2 regions of the Peribacillus muralis genome follow, and region 1 is predicted to be linked to the other one. Evidence: riboswitches for the same ligand, from Rfam matches in the RefSeq annotation. Region 1 holds a riboswitch; the other holds the start of a gene.
What was found. Region 1 has a riboswitch for thiamine pyrophosphate ahead of tenA (thiaminase II). Riboswitches for the same ligand answer to the same signal wherever they lie in the genome.

Region 1 (9,390 bases):
AATGTAATAATGCCATATGGAAGTAGCATGAGGTGCTGTATATTTCCATGTGAACGTATTCAATCCACCTCGCATGTCCTGCTTTTTCCAGGCATCGGCGGACTGACGGTCCATTACCTGATCAATCTGGCCTAGTCCACCCCCAGCTGACGCTATATGACCGTCAGCCGGTCCTGCTTCCGGAAAGCCTTTCGGACCTTCCACGGATTGAGGACTGTCGATAACACGCCCATACTTCTCTAGTGCAGATTGCCAGCCTATTTCCTGCTTCTCCAATGAACCGATATACCCTCTGCTTGCCGGTTTTTCTATGTACCCATGAGCAGAAGCAACTTCTGCTGACAACCAGGCTCCCAATCCAAAAACACCTGCAGTCAATAATCCTTTCAACACTGTACTTGTCCAATTCATCTAATCACCTCTTCATCCAATTTCCAAATTACTCGCTTCCTTTAACGATCTAAAAAAGACAAGCAATTCAATTAATAGAATAACAAAGATAATAATGAAATTGTGGCATTTCTAGTTATTTTTTACTTAAAATGAATTTTATGATAAATTTTCTGTAATGTAATAAGATCGTATACTTAAAACTGGTTAAAAGGAGATGGGGAAACATGGAATGGAAGGTCTAATTTCATGTGATACAAATTCATTTTTGTCCTTAAACCAAAGAAAAAGGGGCCACTAACCATGATAAATAGAACTACGTGTTCACATCAATCATAAAACCATCCCCGTTTGATGATTGAACTAGGATTGAAGTCACTGGTAAGGATGAAAAATGCCGTTCGTTCAAAAGGAACATCGGCAAGATTACGCGTAAAAGAAATTGTCTCGATAATGCGGTCATTCAGTTCAGGATTACTGTATCTTCAAGAATTTGACTAAGCAGAGATATATCCATTACTACAATCATCAACGGATCAAAGTAAAAGTATAAGACATGAGCCCGATAGATTGCCGGGTTCACTCTCTCAAGACTGCCTAAATAAAGTGTCTAACTTTTTTGGGTTCTCTTCTACTAATGAAGACACAATCGCTAAACCCACCCTAAAATTATTGAATGATGAAAAAAATCTTTTCGTGCCATATCAGCGCAAATTGACTGTTAACCCGCCAAACTGTGCAATCCAGCAAATCCAACTTAAGAAGGTATCGGCTTGAATTTTTTTCTAATCTGTTTGACAATTGTATTTATCATGTTAATATAAAGGCAAATGAGTTATATATACAATTTGTACCACTAGGGGTGCTTTATTGGTAAATCCCATTTTACCTGAGAAGCTGAGATTAAAGAATGACTTTAAGACCCTTGGAACCTGATCTGGTTTAAACCAGCGTAGGGAAGTGGGGTCTGGGACGATACGTTTTTTTGTATTATTTCAACTACAACCACTTTCTTACGTTAAAGAAAGTGGTTTTTTATTTGTCAAAAAAGAGGGCGGTGTTTCCTGTATCTTTCATTTGGAAAATAAAATATGGAGGTAATGAGGATGAAGTTTTCAGAGGTAATTCGGCAAGAGGTGGATCATATTTGGGAAGCTAGTTTTGAACACAAGTTCGTTACCGGAATAGGGGATGGCACATTGCCATTGGAGTGTTTTCGTTTTTATGTGATGCAGGATGCATACTATTTATCTCATTTTTCCAGAGTTCAAGCTTTAGGTGCAGTGAAGGCTGAAGATTTACATACAACGAGCAGGCTTGCTGGGCATGCTCAAGGAACGTATGAAGCGGAGTTGAGGCTTCACGAAAATTTTTCCGGGAAATTGGGTATCACGGAAGAAGAGAAGGTAAACTTCAAGCCAGCTCCGACGGCTTATGCGTATACGTCCCATATGTATCGTGTGGCTTATTCAGGACATTTAGGAGATGTAATTGCCGCTATCCTGCCATGTTATTGGCTTTATTATGAAATAGGTGAAAAGCTGCAAGGGTGCAATCCAGATGAGCCGATTTATCAAGAATGGATTGCGGCATACGGTGGAGAGTGGTTCCGTTCTTTAGTTGAAGAACAAATTGCAAGGCTTGATGAGATTGCTGAAAAAGTAACGGATGCAGATAAAGAACGGATGAAAGAGCATTTCATCCTTAGCAGCCAATATGAATATTCATTTTGGGAAATGGCTTATCGTATGGAAACATGGCCGGTACCTAAGAAAACACTAGAAGTGTAAAGGGAGATTGAAACGATGAAAAAAGGGTTGAAATTAACGGATATATTGGTCACGATCGTGATTGCCGTCGCTTTTGGTATTGTCTATATCCTTTGGGGTTCGATTTATTATTCCGTTAAACCATTTGGATTACATCTTGATCAACTGATTTATGGAATGTGGTTTATGGCAGGACCCGTTGCCTTTTTGGTTTTGCGAAAACCTGGTGTGGCACTGTTGGCAGAAATTGCGGCAGCGTCGGGTGAATTCTTTCTTGGCTCTCCGTGGGGGTTGACCGTCCTTTTATATGGGGTTGTGCAAGGGTTATTCGCGGAACTGGTATTCATGGCGTTCAAATATAAAAACTTCAATTTATCAGTGGCCGTTTTAGCGGCGATTGCTTCCTGCCTTGGATCGGTCGTCATGGATTTTGCCTACGGGGAAATCGGCTCGCTCTCCGTTTGGAATTTACTATTGTTTTTAATTGCTAGATTTATCGGGTCGGTTTTCTTTGCTGGAGTGTTTGCGTACTACCTTGTACGGGTGTTGGAAGCAACGGGAGTAACGAATCTTGTCCGTCCAGTATCAAGCAAGGATTATGCCGAACTGGACCAGAAGTAGAGGTGGATGAGGTTGGAACGAATCGCTCATGTCGAAAAGTTAAGATTGAAGTTTCCAGGCGAGGGGACCTTGCTATTCAAGGACCTATCCGTCTCGATTGATAAAGGTGAAAAGGTTTTATTGTTAGGGCCATCTGGAAGTGGAAAGTCGACGCTATTGCAAGTTTTAAGCGGGCTGATCCCACAATCCATCGAAGTTCCGATGAAGGCGGAACAATTGACATGCCCAGCTTCATGGGGATTCGTTTTTCAAGATCCCGATAGTCAGTTCTGCATGCCGTTTGCCGATGAGGAAATTGCCTTCGTCCTGGAAAACCTTTCAGTACCAAAGGAAGAAATGAAGGAGAAAATCCAATATTATATCAGTCAGGTAGGTTTGAAGCTTAGTAATATTCATACAAGTATCGATACCTTATCAGGCGGGATGAAGCAGCGGCTTGCGATAGCGTCTGTCTTGGCGCTGGAACCGGAAGTCATTTTCCTGGATGAACCGACTGCTATGCTTGATCCACGAGGAACAAAGGAAATGTGGGACATGCTGAAGGAAATTGGACAAGATAAGACGATTATTATCGTGGAACATAAAATTGATCATGTTTTGGAATTCATCGAACGAATCGTCCTTTTTAATGATGATGGCCAAATCATTGCAGATGGTGCGAAAGACGACGTTCTTTCTCGATATGAATACGAAATGAAAGAATATGGAATATGGTTCCCGGGAGTTTGGGATGAGTATATCCAACATCATAAACTCGCTCGTGAGTACCGAGTTAGTGATGACAGCCCCATTTTGCATGTGCAGGGTTTTGGCGGCTTTCGGAAAAAAGAAGCGAAAATCAAGGTTGAGGAGCTGAAGGTCTATCCGGGGGAATGGGTTGTCATCAACGGCGAAAATGGAGCGGGCAAGAGTACGTTATTACATGCATTGATGCAATTTATTCACACGACAGGAGAGTATGAAATAGCAGGAACACCAATCAAAAAGGTGAAAAACCTAACCGATTTCATGACCTTCGTGTTTCAAAATCCTGAATTCCAGTTCGTTGCACATTCTGTATACGAAGAAATCGCCTACAGTTTGCGAATCAACAAAAAACATCCGCAAGAAATAGATGAAGTAGTCCGTGAACTCCTTGAAGTATTTCATTTGGAAACACATCACGCTAAAAATCCGTTTCAATTATCAATGGGTCAAAAACGTCGCTTGAGTGTGGCTGCCTCAATCGTGACCGACAAACAAATCATTCTTTTGGATGAGCCTACCTTTGGCCAAGATTCGAAAAATACCTTTGCGTTACTGGAATGGTTCGAGGAATATCGCCGCCATGGGGGGACGGTTATCATGGTGACCCATGACGATCATATTTCCGATCACTTCGCAACGAGGATCTGGACGGTGGAAGATGGTCGCGTAATTAGTGATGAAAAAGTCATCCAGCAGCACCGATTACCGGAGCCTGAAGCATATATATTTTAGAAGGAGTGGCATGCAGGTGAATTTTGCAGGTGCAGAAACATGGCTTCATAAGGTTAATCCAAGCTTGAAGCTATGCATTTTGATTGCGTTATGCTTCGTGGCATTATTCATCCATGATTCCAATTACATGATGAATGTGACCATTGGTGTTTTACTATTGCTCTTGTGTTTTTCAGGTCATTCGATAAAACGTATGTTACTTTTGTTCATCCCTTTTTGCTTCATATTCATTTCCACTTCTTCGGCGATGATTTTCTTTGGCAAAGGTGAGACACTCTGGTTTGAGTGGGGCTTGATATCGATCACGGAAGAAAGCTTCATGAGGGGGGTACTGGTCGGCTTTCGGGCGCTGCTTTTTGCGGCTCTGGGATTGACTTTTTCCTTGACGACGAGACCCGTGAACTTGTTTTATTCCTTGATGCAGCAAATCAAGCTTAAACCGAAATATGCCTATAGTTTCATGGCGGCATTAAGGCTCATACCGATCATGATGGAGGAGTTTCAAATGATAAGGAACGCAATGAAAGTACGCGGGTTCGAACGGGGAACCGGAATCAAGGCGATCTATTTCAAGATGAAGGCTTATTCCATCCCGTTGTTATCTGGAAGCATTAGACGGGCTCACCGGATTGCGGTTGCGATGGAGGCGAAGCGATTTACGGATACGAGGGAGAGGACCTACTATTATGAGTATGGTTTTTCCAAAAAAGATCAAGGATTCATTCTTTATTTCACCCTCGTGCTGCTGGCAGGCTTTTACTTAGCGGCTCATTTCCCGATCTTGCCAAGATGAACCCATGAGATTACTTTGCTAGTTAAGGAGGCCTGAATATGAGTGCACAAGAATTGCATATTATTTCTACCGGGAAACAGCATTTGGAACAGTTCGTGGAGATTGCGTCGGAGATACAGGATGATGTTGATTTCTTTCATTTAAGAGAAAAGCAGATGAATGCTTCAGAGCTTTATCGAGCCGTCACTCTATTACAAGACCAAAAGATACCGTTATCGAAACTCATCGTTAATGACCGTGCGGATGTAGCCTGGACGAAGCAGGCATTTGGCGTGCATTTAGCTTTCCACAGCTTGGATGCCGCCGTCGTAAGGAGGGCATTTCCAGGATTGGGTGTAGGCTGTTCGGTTCATTCCATGGAAGAAGCAAAAGTCGCTTGCCAACAGGGAGCCGATTATGCGATGTATGGACATATTTTTGAAACGGATTCCAAGCGTGGCCTCCCTCCTAAAGGCGTAGAGGAACTTCAGGCAATCACAAGCAATGTCAGTCTTCCGATCATTGCAATCGGAGGCATTACACCTTCGAATTGCCAGAGCGTGCTGGAGGCAGGTGTCCGAGGGATTGCGGTCATGTCAGGTATACTCGAGGCAAAAAACCCCATGGAGGCCGTTAAAGAATATTCGAAGTCTCTAGGAAAGGAGCGATAAGATGAATTCTTATGATGCAATCATTGTCGGCGGAGGAGTAATTGGCGGATCGATTGCGTTTCAATTCGCGAAACGAGGCAAAAAAGTCCTTTTACTGGAAAAAGATCGACTTGCAGGCAAAGCATCAAGTGCTGCAGCCGGGATGCTCGGGGCACAAGCTGAGTTGGAAGCAGATGACCCGTTATTTACATTGGCAGCGAGAAGCAGGGGGATGTTTCCTGCACTGGCGAAAGAATTGAAAGCGACTGGTGGTATAGACATTGAATTGGTGAACAAAGGTATGTTCAAGGTGGCGCTAACGAATGAACAAGAAGCAGGATTGAAAAAAAAGATCAATTCCCAGCAAGCTGCCGGACTTGAGGCGGAATGGTTGTCATCAGCCGACTTAAGGAAAGTGGAGCCGCTTCTTTCGGATGAACTCAAAGGTGCCATGTATATTCCTGATGACGGACAAGTTTCAGCCGAGAAGCTGGCACTCGCCTTTACTAAATCTGCTGTAGCGCTGGGGGTGGAGATAAAGGAGTTTGTCGAAGTCAGTGATTTACGTACGGAAAATGGAGAGATATCAGGCGTGACCACTGCCATGGGTGAATTCTCAAGCAGGAATGTCATTGTTGCAGGGGGGGCGTGGAGTGCTTTTCTCCTTGAGAAATCAGGCATAAACCTGGATACCCATCCAGTAAAAGGTGAATGCTTTTCCGTTCTGACTAATCGGCCATTGATTGAAAAAACGATTTTTTCGGATGGCTGCTATCTTGTACCAAAAGTCGGCGGTAGAATCATCGTTGGTGCGACCGTCAAGCCGAATACGTTCAATCAGCAGGTGAGCATCGACGGAATAGCAACGTTAATCAAAAAGGCAACACGATTGCTTCCGGCCATGAAAGAGACGGAATGGGAAAAAACGTGGGTAGGAATTCGCCCCCAGACAGGTGACGGCTTGCCTTATTTCGGTGAACATCCCGCATGCAAAGGATTGTTCATTGCAACGGGCCATTTTAGGAATGGAATCTTACTTTCTCCAATTACGGGGGTACTGATGGCTGACATTATGGAAGGAAAGCAGAATCAGGAATGGACCGCTTTCCGATTGGATCGTTCGGTACAAACCATATTTTCTTGAATGGAGGTGACTGGATTGGAATTGGTGATTAACGGGGAAAAAATCCAGGTTTCAGCTGCCGAGTCCACTATTACTGGATTGCTGCAACATTTTAATTTACAACATAAAGTGGTGATCGTGGAATTGAATGATGAAATAGTGGCAAAGGAAAACCAAAGTGAAACACTATTGTCAAACGGCGACAAGGTCGAGATCGTACATTTTGTAGGAGGCGGATGATATGTTAAAGATTGGTTCTTATGAATTTTCTTCAAGGTTATTATTAGGTACTGGTAAATATCCGGATTTTGATATCCAAAAGCAATCGGTGGAGGTTTCGGGGGCGGAAATCTTAACGTTTGCCGTCCGAAGAATGAATATATTCGAAGCGAGTCAGCCCAATTTTTTAGAAAAGCTTGATCTAAAAAAATATACACTCCTTCCCAATACAGCAGGGGCGAAAACGGCCAAGGAAGCTGTGCGCATCGCTCACCTTGCCAAGGCCTCTGGGTTGTGTGACATGATCAAGGTAGAAGTGATCGGATGTCAAAAAACGCTCTTGCCTGATCCCATTGAAACGTTAAAAGCTGCTGAGGAATTAGTGAAACTGGGATTCATCGTATTACCTTATACTTCGGACGATGTGCTGCTTGCGAAACGACTGGAGGAAATCGGATGTCATGCAATCATGCCAGGTGCATCGCCGATTGGCTCTGGTCAAGGCATTCTCAATCCGCTTAATCTTAGGTTCATCATCGAACAAGCCCAAGTTCCGGTAATTGTTGATGCCGGGATTGGCACGCCCTCGGATGCGGCGATTGCCATGGAATTGGGCGCGGACGGTGTTCTGCTTAACACGGCAGTTTCCGGTGCAAAAGATCCTGTCAGAATGGCGAAGGCGATGAAACTTGCCATCGAGGCCGGTCGGTTAGGGCATGATGCAGGAAGAATAGCAAAAAATGAATACGCCATAGCCAGCAGCCCTATTGAAGGAATGAGCATAGGATGAATGAACGGTATTCACGGCAAGAGCTTTTCAGCCCAATAGGGAAAGCGGGCCAACTGAAAATTCGTGAAAAACACGTGTTGGTAATCGGGGCGGGTGCTCTCGGTACGGGAAGTGCGGAAGGGCTTGTACGTGCAGGAGTCGGTAAACTGACGATTGTCGATAGGGATTATGTCGAGTGGAGCAACCTTCAAAGGCAACAGCTATACTGTGAAGAGGATGCGGAGAATAGAACGCCGAAAGCAGTGGCGGCAAAGAAGCGTTTGAATGCCATAAACTCGGATGTGTCGGTGAATTCACTTGTATCGGATGTTTCAGTAGAGGAAATGGCAAAGCTTGCTTGCGATGTGGATTTGATCGTTGACGCCACCGATAATTTCGATACGAGAATGATCATAAATGATAGTGCACAAAAATCTAGAATCCCATGGATTTACGGAGCGTGTGTCGGCAGCTATGGAATCAGCTACACGGTGATTCCAGGCGTGACCCCATGTTTGAATTGCTTGATGGAAGCGGTTCCTATCGGCGGGCAGACTTGCGATACGGCGGGAATCATCAGCCCTGCCGTACAAACGGTCGTCGCCCATCAATTGACCGAGGCTTTGAAAATACTTGTCGAGGATTATGCATCGTTAAGAAACAAGGTCGTTTCATTCGATCTGTGGAAAAATGAACAGGCCGCCATTGCTGTGGCAAAATTAAAAAAGGACAACTGCCCTTCTTGCGGGGAAAAACGGACATACCCCCATCTTTCTTATGCAAACCGCACAAAAACAGCCGTTTTATGCGGGAGGGACTCCGTACAGATTCGGCCGTCTAAAGAATATGTCGGTGATTTGAAGGACCTGGAAAAAAATTTACGCGCCCAAGGCAGACGTGTCGTTAGAAATGATTATTTACTATCATTTTCGGTCGGCGCATATCGGCTGGTGGTGTTCAATGATGGTCGGGCTTTGATTCATGGAACAAAGGATATCGCAGAAGCCAAAACGTTATATCACCGATTTTTAGGCTGAATTATTATAATGACCAATCAGGGGCTTGGATATCCAAGCTCCTATTATTCTTGTATTCAATTGACTATGAGTGACGATAAGTAGGTTTACAAGTAAACTGCCATAAGGAACTAAAAAAATACTGATAAAGGCGATTGTTTTTAAGAGCAGTATACAAGTGGTGTTGCTTCCCTGATTATTTTTCCTTCATCTATATATGAGTGAGAGTGAGCATGTCAATTTCAGCTTGCGACATCATTTCATCCCGCTTTCCATGAAACAAACAAAAGCGGGCCTGCCATTAGCAGGCACCGCGTTCGTTAAAAGCAGCTTACATATCGTGGCCGCTATTATGCTTCTGTCGGGAGTGCTGTCTATTTTTCACCTTATGGGAACCGCTTAACGGAGCAGGTTGACCTGGGTTGTTCCCTTTAGGTGCGTTTTTTCGAATATCTTTGCCATCATTTTTGTTCATATGCTGATCCCTCCTATATCTTAAGATAAGCAGTCCGCGGAATTTTATTCACATACATATATTTGTAACCCTCGTACATCCTATGAGTGATACTAATTAAGGAGCTG
Region 2 (9,390 bases), 1.4 Mb from region 1:
GCATATGGACTTTACGGTACACATGGTCGGCCATTTATTGCTTGGAATGATCGCACCCATTTTCTTGGTACTAGCAGCCCCCATCACCCTTGCCCTGAGGACGCTTGATGTCCAATCAGCCCGCCGCCTATCGGGAATTTTGAAAAGCTGGCCATTGCGGATTTTAAGCAATCCCATCTCTGCCTCCATTCTCAATATTGGCGGGCTATGGGTTCTCTATGCAACCGGACTGTATGGAGCAATGCAGCACCACATCATTTTACATGCATTGGTGCATTTTCATGTATTCGCAGCAGGGTATCTATTCACTGCCTCGATGATTTACATCGATCCTGTGCCTCACCCGCTCAGCTTCAAGTTCAGGATGATCGTGTTCGCCCTTTCATTGGCAGGACATGATATCCTTTCTAAATACATATATGCCCATCCACCAAGCGGAGTCTTGAAGGAACAGGCGGAGAGTGGCGGAATGTTAATGTACTATGCTGGTGATGCCGTTGACCTAGTACTTATCCTCATCCTTTGCTACCAATGGTTCAAAGCCACCCGTCCGAGGGAATCACTTGCCGTTTAGTGAAAGCAAGTCAATAATAAACTCCGATGTTTCTTGATTAATCAGGCTTCATTTAGCTCATACTAATTTTTGATGAATAAAACTTAGGATGGAGCTGAATGGAAAATGGAATTTGAAGCAAGGAATTCTACTGAAAATGCTCTTCATGATTATAAGGCTGGAATTGGTGTTTTTACGGAGAAAATGCCCGATCTTGCCGAGAAATTCAATTCCTTTACGGAAGAGTGCTTTAAAGAAGGTCAATTGACCAAGAAGGAAAAACAGCTTATTGCATTGGGAATCAGTCTTTACTCACAAGACGAATACTGCATCATCTACCATACTAAAGGATGCCTGGATCAAGGCTGTTCGGAACAGGAAATCCTTGAAGCCATTGGGGTGACAGCGGCATTCGGAGGAGGCGCGACCATGAGCCAGGCAGTGACCCTCATCCAGGAGTGCATACAGGAAATCAATCAGATGAAACAATAATAAAGAAGGGATAGGACTGGTCCTATCCCTTTTCCTTATCCATGAAAAATCAGGAAAGAGGGCTCTACCATTGCAGGCTTTCGATTAAGTGACACTTCATGCATTTTTGTACATAATCTTTTTTTTCAAATTCATGAGTGCAACTTTCCCGAAGGATGTTCAGCTCTTTCTTCAGTTGCTCCAATTGTGCTTCCAGCTCTTTCATTTCAACCTTTATTTGGATGACCCGATTCAACGAACTTTTTCTCTCATAAATCATTGATAGATGGTTCCATCCGTTTTCCTGAACTCATTCGCTTTTTCTTTTAGTCCCTCTCCGATTACGGTCTCAAAACCGAGTCCCTTTTCTTTCGCTAAATCACGTATGTCCTGAGAAATTCTCATACTGCAGAATTTAGGTCCGCACATGGAGCAGAAATGTGCCGTTTTGGCGCCTTCGGCCGGCAGAGTTTCATCATGATATTCGACAGCTCTTTCAGGGTCGAGGGAAAGGTTGAATTGATCTCTCCACCGAAATTCGAATCTAGCCTTGGAGAGGGCATCATCACGTTTTCGTGCATGCGGATGGCCTTTTGCAAGATCAGCTGCGTGAGCGGCAATTTTGTAGGTAATGACACCGATTCGAACATCTTCCTTGTTCGGAAGGCCGAGATGCTCTTTCGGTGTTACGTAACAGAGCATGGCCGTTCCAAACCAGCCAATCATCGCCGCACCAATCGCCGAAGTAATGTGATCGTAGCCAGGAGCTATGTCTGTTGTCAAAGGTCCTAAAGTATAGAATGGGGCTTCTTGACACACTTCCAGCTGCTTATCCATGTTTTCCTTGATCAAATGCATCGGCACATGTCCAGGACCTTCCACCATGACTTGAACATCATGCTTCCAAGCAAGCTTCGTCAACTCGCCCAATGTTTCCAATTCTGCGAATTGTGCTTCATCATTCGCATCTGCAATCGATCCGGGACGAAGCCCGTCTCCTAATGAGAAAGAAATATCATATGTCTTCATGATTTTACAAATCTCTTCAAAATGGGTATAGAGGAAGCTTTCTGTGTGATGGGCCAGACACCATTGAGCCATGATCGACCCTCCCCTGGATACGATTCCCGTAACCCGCTTTGCTGTGAGGGGGATATACCGCAAAAGCACACCAGCATGTATCGTGAAGTAATCGACACCCTGCTCAGCCTGCTCGATTAACGTGTCCCGAAAGACCTCCCAATTTAAATCTTCTGCAATTCCATTCACTTTTTCCAAAGCTTGATAAATCGGGACCGTTCCAACTGGCACAGGGGAATTCCTGATTATCCATTCCCGTGTCGTATGGATATTCTTACCTGTGGAAAGGTCCATGATGTTGTCTGCTCCCCACCGTGTAGCCCAAGTCATTTTCTCCACCTCGGCTTCAATCGATGAACTGACGGCCGAGTTTCCAATATTCGCATTTATTTTCACGTGAAAATTACGCCCGATGATCATCGGCTCACTTTCAGGATGGTTAATATTTGCCGGAATGATCGCCCTTCCGCTCGCTACCTCTTCTCTCACGAACTCGGGATCGACATTTTCCCTAATTGAAATGAACTCCATTTCAGGGGTGATCAGTCCTTTTCGTGCATAATGAAGCTGGGTTACATTTCTACCCTCCCTCGCCCGTAACGGTTTCCTTTTCAATCCCGGAAAGATATCCGCATTGGACTTTGACCCTGTTTTTTTGTATCCGTTATCCTCGGGTTTTATTTCCCGTCCTTCATATGCCTCAACGTCTTCACGCTCCAGGACCCAGCTGCGTCTAATCGGGTCGAGTCCTTTATGAATATCCACCGGATATCCTGTATCCGTATAGGGGCCGCTCGTGTCATAAACCCGTAAAGGCGGATTCTCCTCCTCACCGAAGGTCCCGGTAGTCGGACTTAGCTTAATTTCGCGCATAGGAACTTTAATATCAAGTCTAGATCCCTCTACATACACCTTTTTACTTCCTGCAAAACTGGACATAATCGAAACGTTCAAATCGTTTACTGAATTACCCATCATGATTTCATTTCTCCTTTTCAATTGATTTAAAAAGGACAAAATCCAATCCATTTTTCGCACGAAAAAGCCAGATCTCCAATTTAAGACCTGGCTAACGTTAGTATGACTACAGGACTGACCAACTTAATCGTCAATGCTTAGTAGATTCTAACTTCCCCACGCTGGTATGAACCAGATCAGGTCCTGAGGGTTAAGAAGCTTTAACGCGCTTCTCTCTCAGCCCAACGTTTATTGGACACCCCTAGTCTGAACAATATAATCGAATACAGGGTAACTATATCTCACCCGTTTCATTCTGTAAATCATTTCAAAGTCCTAATATTTCCAGCATCAGCACCATGCTTCATTATGCAATCGAGATCAAAAATTCAATCCTCCAAGCTCGCAAGAATGGGGAATAACTCCGCCAAATGCCTGATTTCATAGGTTGGATGCACCTCAGTCCGTTCCTTATCCTCGCGGTTTATCCAGACCGACTTTATACCCACTCTTGATGCCCCGAGGATATCGGTCATTAAATTATCTCCGACCATCAATACTTCATCTTTATCCAAATCCATGATTTCCAAAGCATGCTCAAAAATGGACGCATCCGGTTTACCGCACCCGAACGCTCCTGAAATGACGATCCTATCAAAATATGGAACCAGTTCAGGTGTAATTTCAAGCTTCGTATTTTGCAGTTCTGGAGAGCCGTTCGTCAGCAAAAGCAATTTGTACTTCCCTTTCAATTCATCCAGTACTTGGAAGGACTCTTCGTAGATAAACGGTTTCTTACGCCTTTCGGCAGGAAAACGCTCTGCCAGCTCAAGCCCGAATTCAGGGTCATCGATTCCCAAGGCCTTCAAGCCCCTCGTCCAAGCTTCATTTCGGTAAGCCGGTACAATTTCCGCCATCTTCCTGAATTCGTCATGATCGTCGTTAAAATCACCCCATAATCCTTCAAAAGGGTTGATTCCGATCATCTGCGTAAATGCATATGTATCGTAAGAAGAGTAAAGCTCACGTGCTTCCTTTCGGACAGCTTCCTCAAACTCGCCGACATGTAAATCATATTTCTCACTAGCCGCTTCACATGTGGCGACAAAAGCCTCTTTCACACTTTTCTGATCCCAAAGTAACGTATCATCCAAATCAAAAAATACTGCCTTAACCAAATCATCCAACCTCTTTCCCCATTATGGAATTCGTTAAAATTACATTAGTACAATAATAAACTACAACCATGGGAAAATGAATAACTATTCGGAAAATGACTGGACCTTTCTTTAATCCATCATCTTGCGGAGATACTTCATCACCTTTCGAAAATATATAGCCTTCCATTGCTCGCAAGCTTGAATTTCGGACCTCCAAACCCCCGCCTTATCAGCTCTTTCCTTAAATAGACCATAAGTGCGGCATGACACACGATCAAGATATCTCTTTCCCCCTTTGCAAATATCTCGTCCAATACTTTATTGATTCTCCGCTTTGCAATCTTAATTTCCATTCTTGTTTGCTTGTTCATGACTGAGCAGCAGCGAATCCAGATGGCCCAAAGGATGAAGGGCAGCTTCACCTTCCCTTTCAGGGGCGGGGAAGGGATTTCCCGCAGCTCCTCCATAAAGTGAATCGTGCCAGGATAAATATGTTCCGCAGTCTTGACTGCCCTCGGCATATCACTGCAATAGCATTCCTCCCATTCCGTCTTACCTAATGGAGTCGATCCATAAATGATATCCGCAGCATCGTAATCGAGAAACCACTGCTTCATGTCATCCCCCGACACAGATCTCCCGGTCGGGAATTCATGTGACACCTTAAAATGCCTTACCAATCCAATTTTCATAAGTACTCCTCTTCACATGCAAATTCTTTTTTTCTCTCTACCATTAAATCAATATGTAATACCTTATACTCTATAAGGAACCATTCATTGAATAAAAGCGTTAGCATTACAATACTTTATCCCTCTGTTCTCTTATTTGGTACCCATTTCTTCACGTTACCTAACAAGGAGGAAGCATCACCGGGTGGCAAACAGCAAGTGAACGAGATATATCATCGTCTAATGGAAAAAAGAGAAAGCATTTGCCTTCTCCATCAATCTATTAACCCATGAATTGAAGTTCGGTGATCGTACATCTTTTCCTGAATTTATATTTCCCGCTTAAATCACTGAATTGATAATCATTGAGGGCTTTTCCGAGCTGCTCCTTAAGCTTCTCCACCGTTATCGAGGCATCCACTATCTCATGCCAATTCTCCTTGCCGATTACCTCATCGAACGGGATGACAGCCAGTACTTCATCATAGATCTCGATGCTTTGATCAATGCCAAAGCTGCCATAAATACTTCCAGTTTCATCAGCAAAGATATGCTCCGATTCCAGCTCTTCCACCAGCACTTCAAGATACCCCTTCGACTTAACGGGCTTGATGGCAATCTCTGCCTCCGCTTTTACAGGTCCCAATCTCTTATCGACGATTTCCATCGTCAATTGAACGTGAATTGGAGGATACACTTGCTCAAAACCCTCACAAAGTTCCGCTGCCGAATTATATACCATCTAAATACCCTCCTTTTATCACTAACATTATATAATATATCCACTTCATTTCCTTACCAAAAACTCTTATCCAAGCTCATATGACTTCCTTTGCTGCCAGTTTTTTTTCCGCTATTAGCGCCTCATCTTCAAATTAACAAAACCACGATATGGAAAAGGCAGGAAGTATTTGCTGTAAATACAAATAAAAAGACCAAATTCCCAGGACTAAAATTGAGAATTTGGACTTTTATCGTTCCTATGGATTTGTTTCCTTAAGTATTGACCAACGGTCTCCAAATACTACGATTTCTCCTTCCAAAGCTTCATTGGATTGCATTGACCTTCAGTTAAAGGCATTTGTATCATCTTAAGTGAGCGTTCTGCCTTTGTCTTTTGCAAATCCTCATATATACTTTTAGATTTCCCTAAACCCACTTCTTCCGCATTCTCAACTGAAGCACAATAAAAAACCTTATTGATTCCAGCAAAGTACATTGCTGTCAGACACATCGGACAAGGCTCCCCACTTGCATACATGGTATAACCGGATAGATCGTTCGTTTGGAATTGCTCTTGCGCGCGCCGGATAGCCAGTAATTCCGCATGACCACTACTATCATACCTTTTGTGCAGTTCATTAACGCCTTCAGCTACACACTTGTTATCCCTCACAAGTACTGCACCGAAGGGTTGACCACCTTCACGAACATTTTCCACCGCTAATTCTACTGCTCGTTCCATGAATTTATCCATTTCAAGACCTCCATCGATGTTTTAGTTAGCTGATTTCCGCTCCTATCAACTTAATAGTCCCACTTTAAAAACAACAGCCTTTACGAAAAGAGCCTCCAATTAAAAGATAGGTAAATTAATCATAGGACATTGACAAAGGCATTGGCGAATAATAGAACCACTGTAATCTATGATTTAGAAAATGGCATGGGCAAAAGTTCAGTTAGTCTTTTATTCCCATTATTCTCGAATCAAAACAAAAAGGAAACGGAGAAATCCATTCCCTTTTTGATTAGATGCCATTCTTACTTCATTTAGTGAATTTTGGTTCAAGATCGCCTTTATAAGGTTCATGTTCAACGAATACAGTCATGTCCTTGCCATCATTGTCTTTACCCGTTCTTTTATAGGTGAATTTTTTATTATTAAGTTCGGTAAGCTCAAGAGCGGCGCCATATTTATTATCTCCAATTGAAACATGGGCTCTTATTTTATTGTCGTGTACAATAGCAAAGTAGCCATAATCCCCGCGGCTTTCTCCTGTCTCAGCATTGAAAAACTCATATTCATTAGTCTTGTCATTAAATTTTGCCAAGCTTATAAAATTGGAATTGGCCTTCGTAACATCGTTACCTTCTTCATCCAACACCTTAGTTCCGTGCCAAAGAGTGCTACCTAAAATCTTATCCCCATCAACGTCTTTAACAATATCCCCTGTAGTAGTGTCCAGCTGCTTGTCAGGGTCAGTGAAAGACAGCTCTTTTTCTTTATACGGAATATGTTCAACGAATACCTCTACATCTTTGCCATCAGCATCTTTCCCCATTCTTTTATAAGTGAACACATCTTTATTTATTTTTTCCATGTCGACAACTGCTTGATAATTCATTGATTCTGAAATTAATATTCTCTTCTTTCCATCATTGGTGATGAAGAATGTTCCTTTATCGCCACGACTCTCCCCTGTCTTTGCATCAAAAAATTCATATCTTCCTGACTTCGCATCATATTTTGCAAGCCCAATGAAGTTTGCATTTTCTTTTGTTAAATCATGATTATCTTTATCATACACTTTTGTACCCTGCCAATTTGTGTTGCTAAGAATGTTAGCCATTTCCTGACCTTCCGTTACCTTATCTTCCTTGTTAGTCTTCTTATCAGCTTGTTCTTGCTTCTGTTCACTATCATTTTCTTTAGTGTTGGTGTTACAGCCTGTTAAGAATAATGTGAATCCTAGCATTATTGATGTTATTGCTTTTGCATAATTGTTCATTTCGTTCTCCTCATTTCTTTAATGTCGTATATATATATTAAATGTCCAACCATTTGAACATTGATCCATTACTGATTTTACATGGAAGCTTTTAAAAACTGACTATTTCCCTGAGTTAACGACATCTGTTCCTCCTTCTTTTCTACAGCTTGAATTGATAGGGACACTGAAACGTGAAGGCAGTTACTACTTCCATCATGATAGTCCCAAGTTATAAACTCCCTCTAAATAAATTCTTAAAAAAAGATAAACTTATTCTTAAAACTTATTTGTGTGTCGTAAACGGATCTTCCTAAAGATAAACTTCGCTTTCTGTTCCAGCAGATTGACTATCATGACACTTACTCAAATGTCTTCCGATGTGACGCCAACGAAAAAAAACCAATGCATTAGATGCATTGGTTTTTTTATATCAGCTATCATTATGGCTTTAACACCACTTTAATGCACTCGTCTTCATGATCGTTAAAGATTTGATAAGCTTCTCCCGCTTTTTCGAGAGGAACTCGATGGGATATGATTTCAGTAGGGTCAAACTCTCCAGCCGTAATTTTTTCAAAAAGCATCGGCATATAATGAATGACCGGTGCTTGTCCCATTTTAATGTTAATATTCCGTTCAAATAAATCGCCTAGTGGGAACATATTGTACTTCGATCCATACACTCCAGTCAGCTGTAGCGTGCCGAATTTGCGAACAGCTTTAATCGCAATCTCGATTGCACTCAGCGTTCCCCCTTGGAGCTTCAGCTTTTGTTCGATTGCCTCAATCGTCGATTTCTTACCATCCATCCCGACACAATCAATGACGACATCGGCCCCGCCTGAAGTGATTTCCTTAATATAGCCGCCCATATCGTTATATTCATCGAAGTTATATATCTCCACCTTATTCATCTGTTTGGCCCTATTGAGCCTATAAGGAAGATTGTCGATGGCAATGACTCGCTTTGCGCCTTTCATCCAGGCGAACTTCTGGGCCATCAAGCCAATCGGCCCACATCCGAGTATCGCTACCGTATCCCCTTTTTTCACGCCGGCATTCTCTACACTCCAATATGCGGTCGGCAGGACATCGGACATGAACAGAAGCGCCTCATCTTCCAGCTCACAAGACTCAGGGATTACAAAAGGCATGAAGTTTCCATATGGAACCCTTAAATATTCCGCCTGCCCACCAGGATAGTTTCCATAACGTTCAGTAAAACCAAAGTATCCCCCTGTATCCACCGCTTCATTTGGATTGGAATTATCACATTGACTCTCCATATCATGCTCACAATAATAACAATGCCCACATGAAATATTGAAAGGCAGGACAACTCTATCCCCTTTTTTCACCTTCGTTACTTCGGGTCCCACTTCTTCGACGATGCCCATCGGCTCATGACCAATGACATAATCTTTATGCGTCGGCAAAGCACCCTGATAGATATGGAGATCGGAACCGCAGATTGCCGTTGAAGTAACTCTTACGACGATATCATCCTTCTGCTGAAGCTTTGGATCCTCAACTTTCTTTACCTGTATATCTTTTGCCCCTTGAAAAGTAACCGCCTTCATAATCATCCTCCTAGAAATCACTTAATACTCCTACTATACCCACCAAAAAAATTGCCAATCTTTTCAAGCCTGATTTTTCCCCATAAACAAGCAGAATAACAAAAAAAAGCCCCAGATACCTGGGACTCACCAATGAAAATCTTCCATGCGGCTCATCGCAGCTCCTTGTTAAGGCCATGATTATGTTTATACTCTCTTAAGACCTCG

Region 2: another riboswitch for thiamine pyrophosphate. It lies ahead of thiC (phosphomethylpyrimidine synthase ThiC); the one in region 1 lies ahead of tenA (thiaminase II).

What each region holds. Positions count from the first base shown of each region.
Region 1 is NZ_CP017080.1:2,177,889-2,187,278, forward strand. It holds gene ABE28_RS10640 (lytic polysaccharide monooxygenase) at 1-411, opposite strand, end outside; TPP riboswitch at 1,239-1,366, shown strand; gene tenA (thiaminase II) at 1,497-2,180, shown strand; gene ABE28_RS10650 (ECF transporter S component) at 2,196-2,780, shown strand; gene ABE28_RS10655 (ABC transporter ATP-binding protein) at 2,793-4,259, shown strand; gene ABE28_RS10660 (energy-coupling factor transporter transmembrane component T family protein) at 4,270-5,052, shown strand; gene tenI (thiazole tautomerase TenI) at 5,091-5,702, shown strand; gene thiO (glycine oxidase ThiO) at 5,704-6,825, shown strand; gene thiS (sulfur carrier protein ThiS) at 6,850-7,044, shown strand; gene ABE28_RS10680 (thiazole synthase) at 7,046-7,813, shown strand; gene ABE28_RS10685 (thiazole biosynthesis adenylyltransferase ThiF) at 7,810-8,829, shown strand; gene ABE28_RS10690 (small acid-soluble spore protein P) at 9,140-9,283, opposite strand.
Region 2 is NZ_CP017080.1:782,357-791,746, reverse strand. It holds gene ABE28_RS03825 (cytochrome c oxidase assembly protein) at 1-574, shown strand, start outside; gene ABE28_RS03820 (carboxymuconolactone decarboxylase family protein) at 680-1,045, shown strand; gene ABE28_RS03815 (hypothetical protein) at 1,110-1,304, opposite strand; gene thiC (phosphomethylpyrimidine synthase ThiC) at 1,301-3,082, opposite strand; TPP riboswitch at 3,219-3,335, opposite strand; gene ABE28_RS03805 (HAD family hydrolase) at 3,451-4,239, opposite strand; gene ABE28_RS03800 (histidine phosphatase family protein) at 4,380-4,913, opposite strand; gene ABE28_RS03795 (hypothetical protein) at 5,176-5,634, opposite strand; gene ABE28_RS03790 (nucleoside deaminase) at 5,917-6,369, opposite strand; gene ABE28_RS03785 (DUF4822 domain-containing protein) at 6,659-7,621, opposite strand; gene ABE28_RS03780 (zinc-dependent alcohol dehydrogenase) at 8,044-9,183, opposite strand; gene ABE28_RS03775 (glycerophosphodiester phosphodiesterase) at 9,336-9,390, opposite strand, start outside.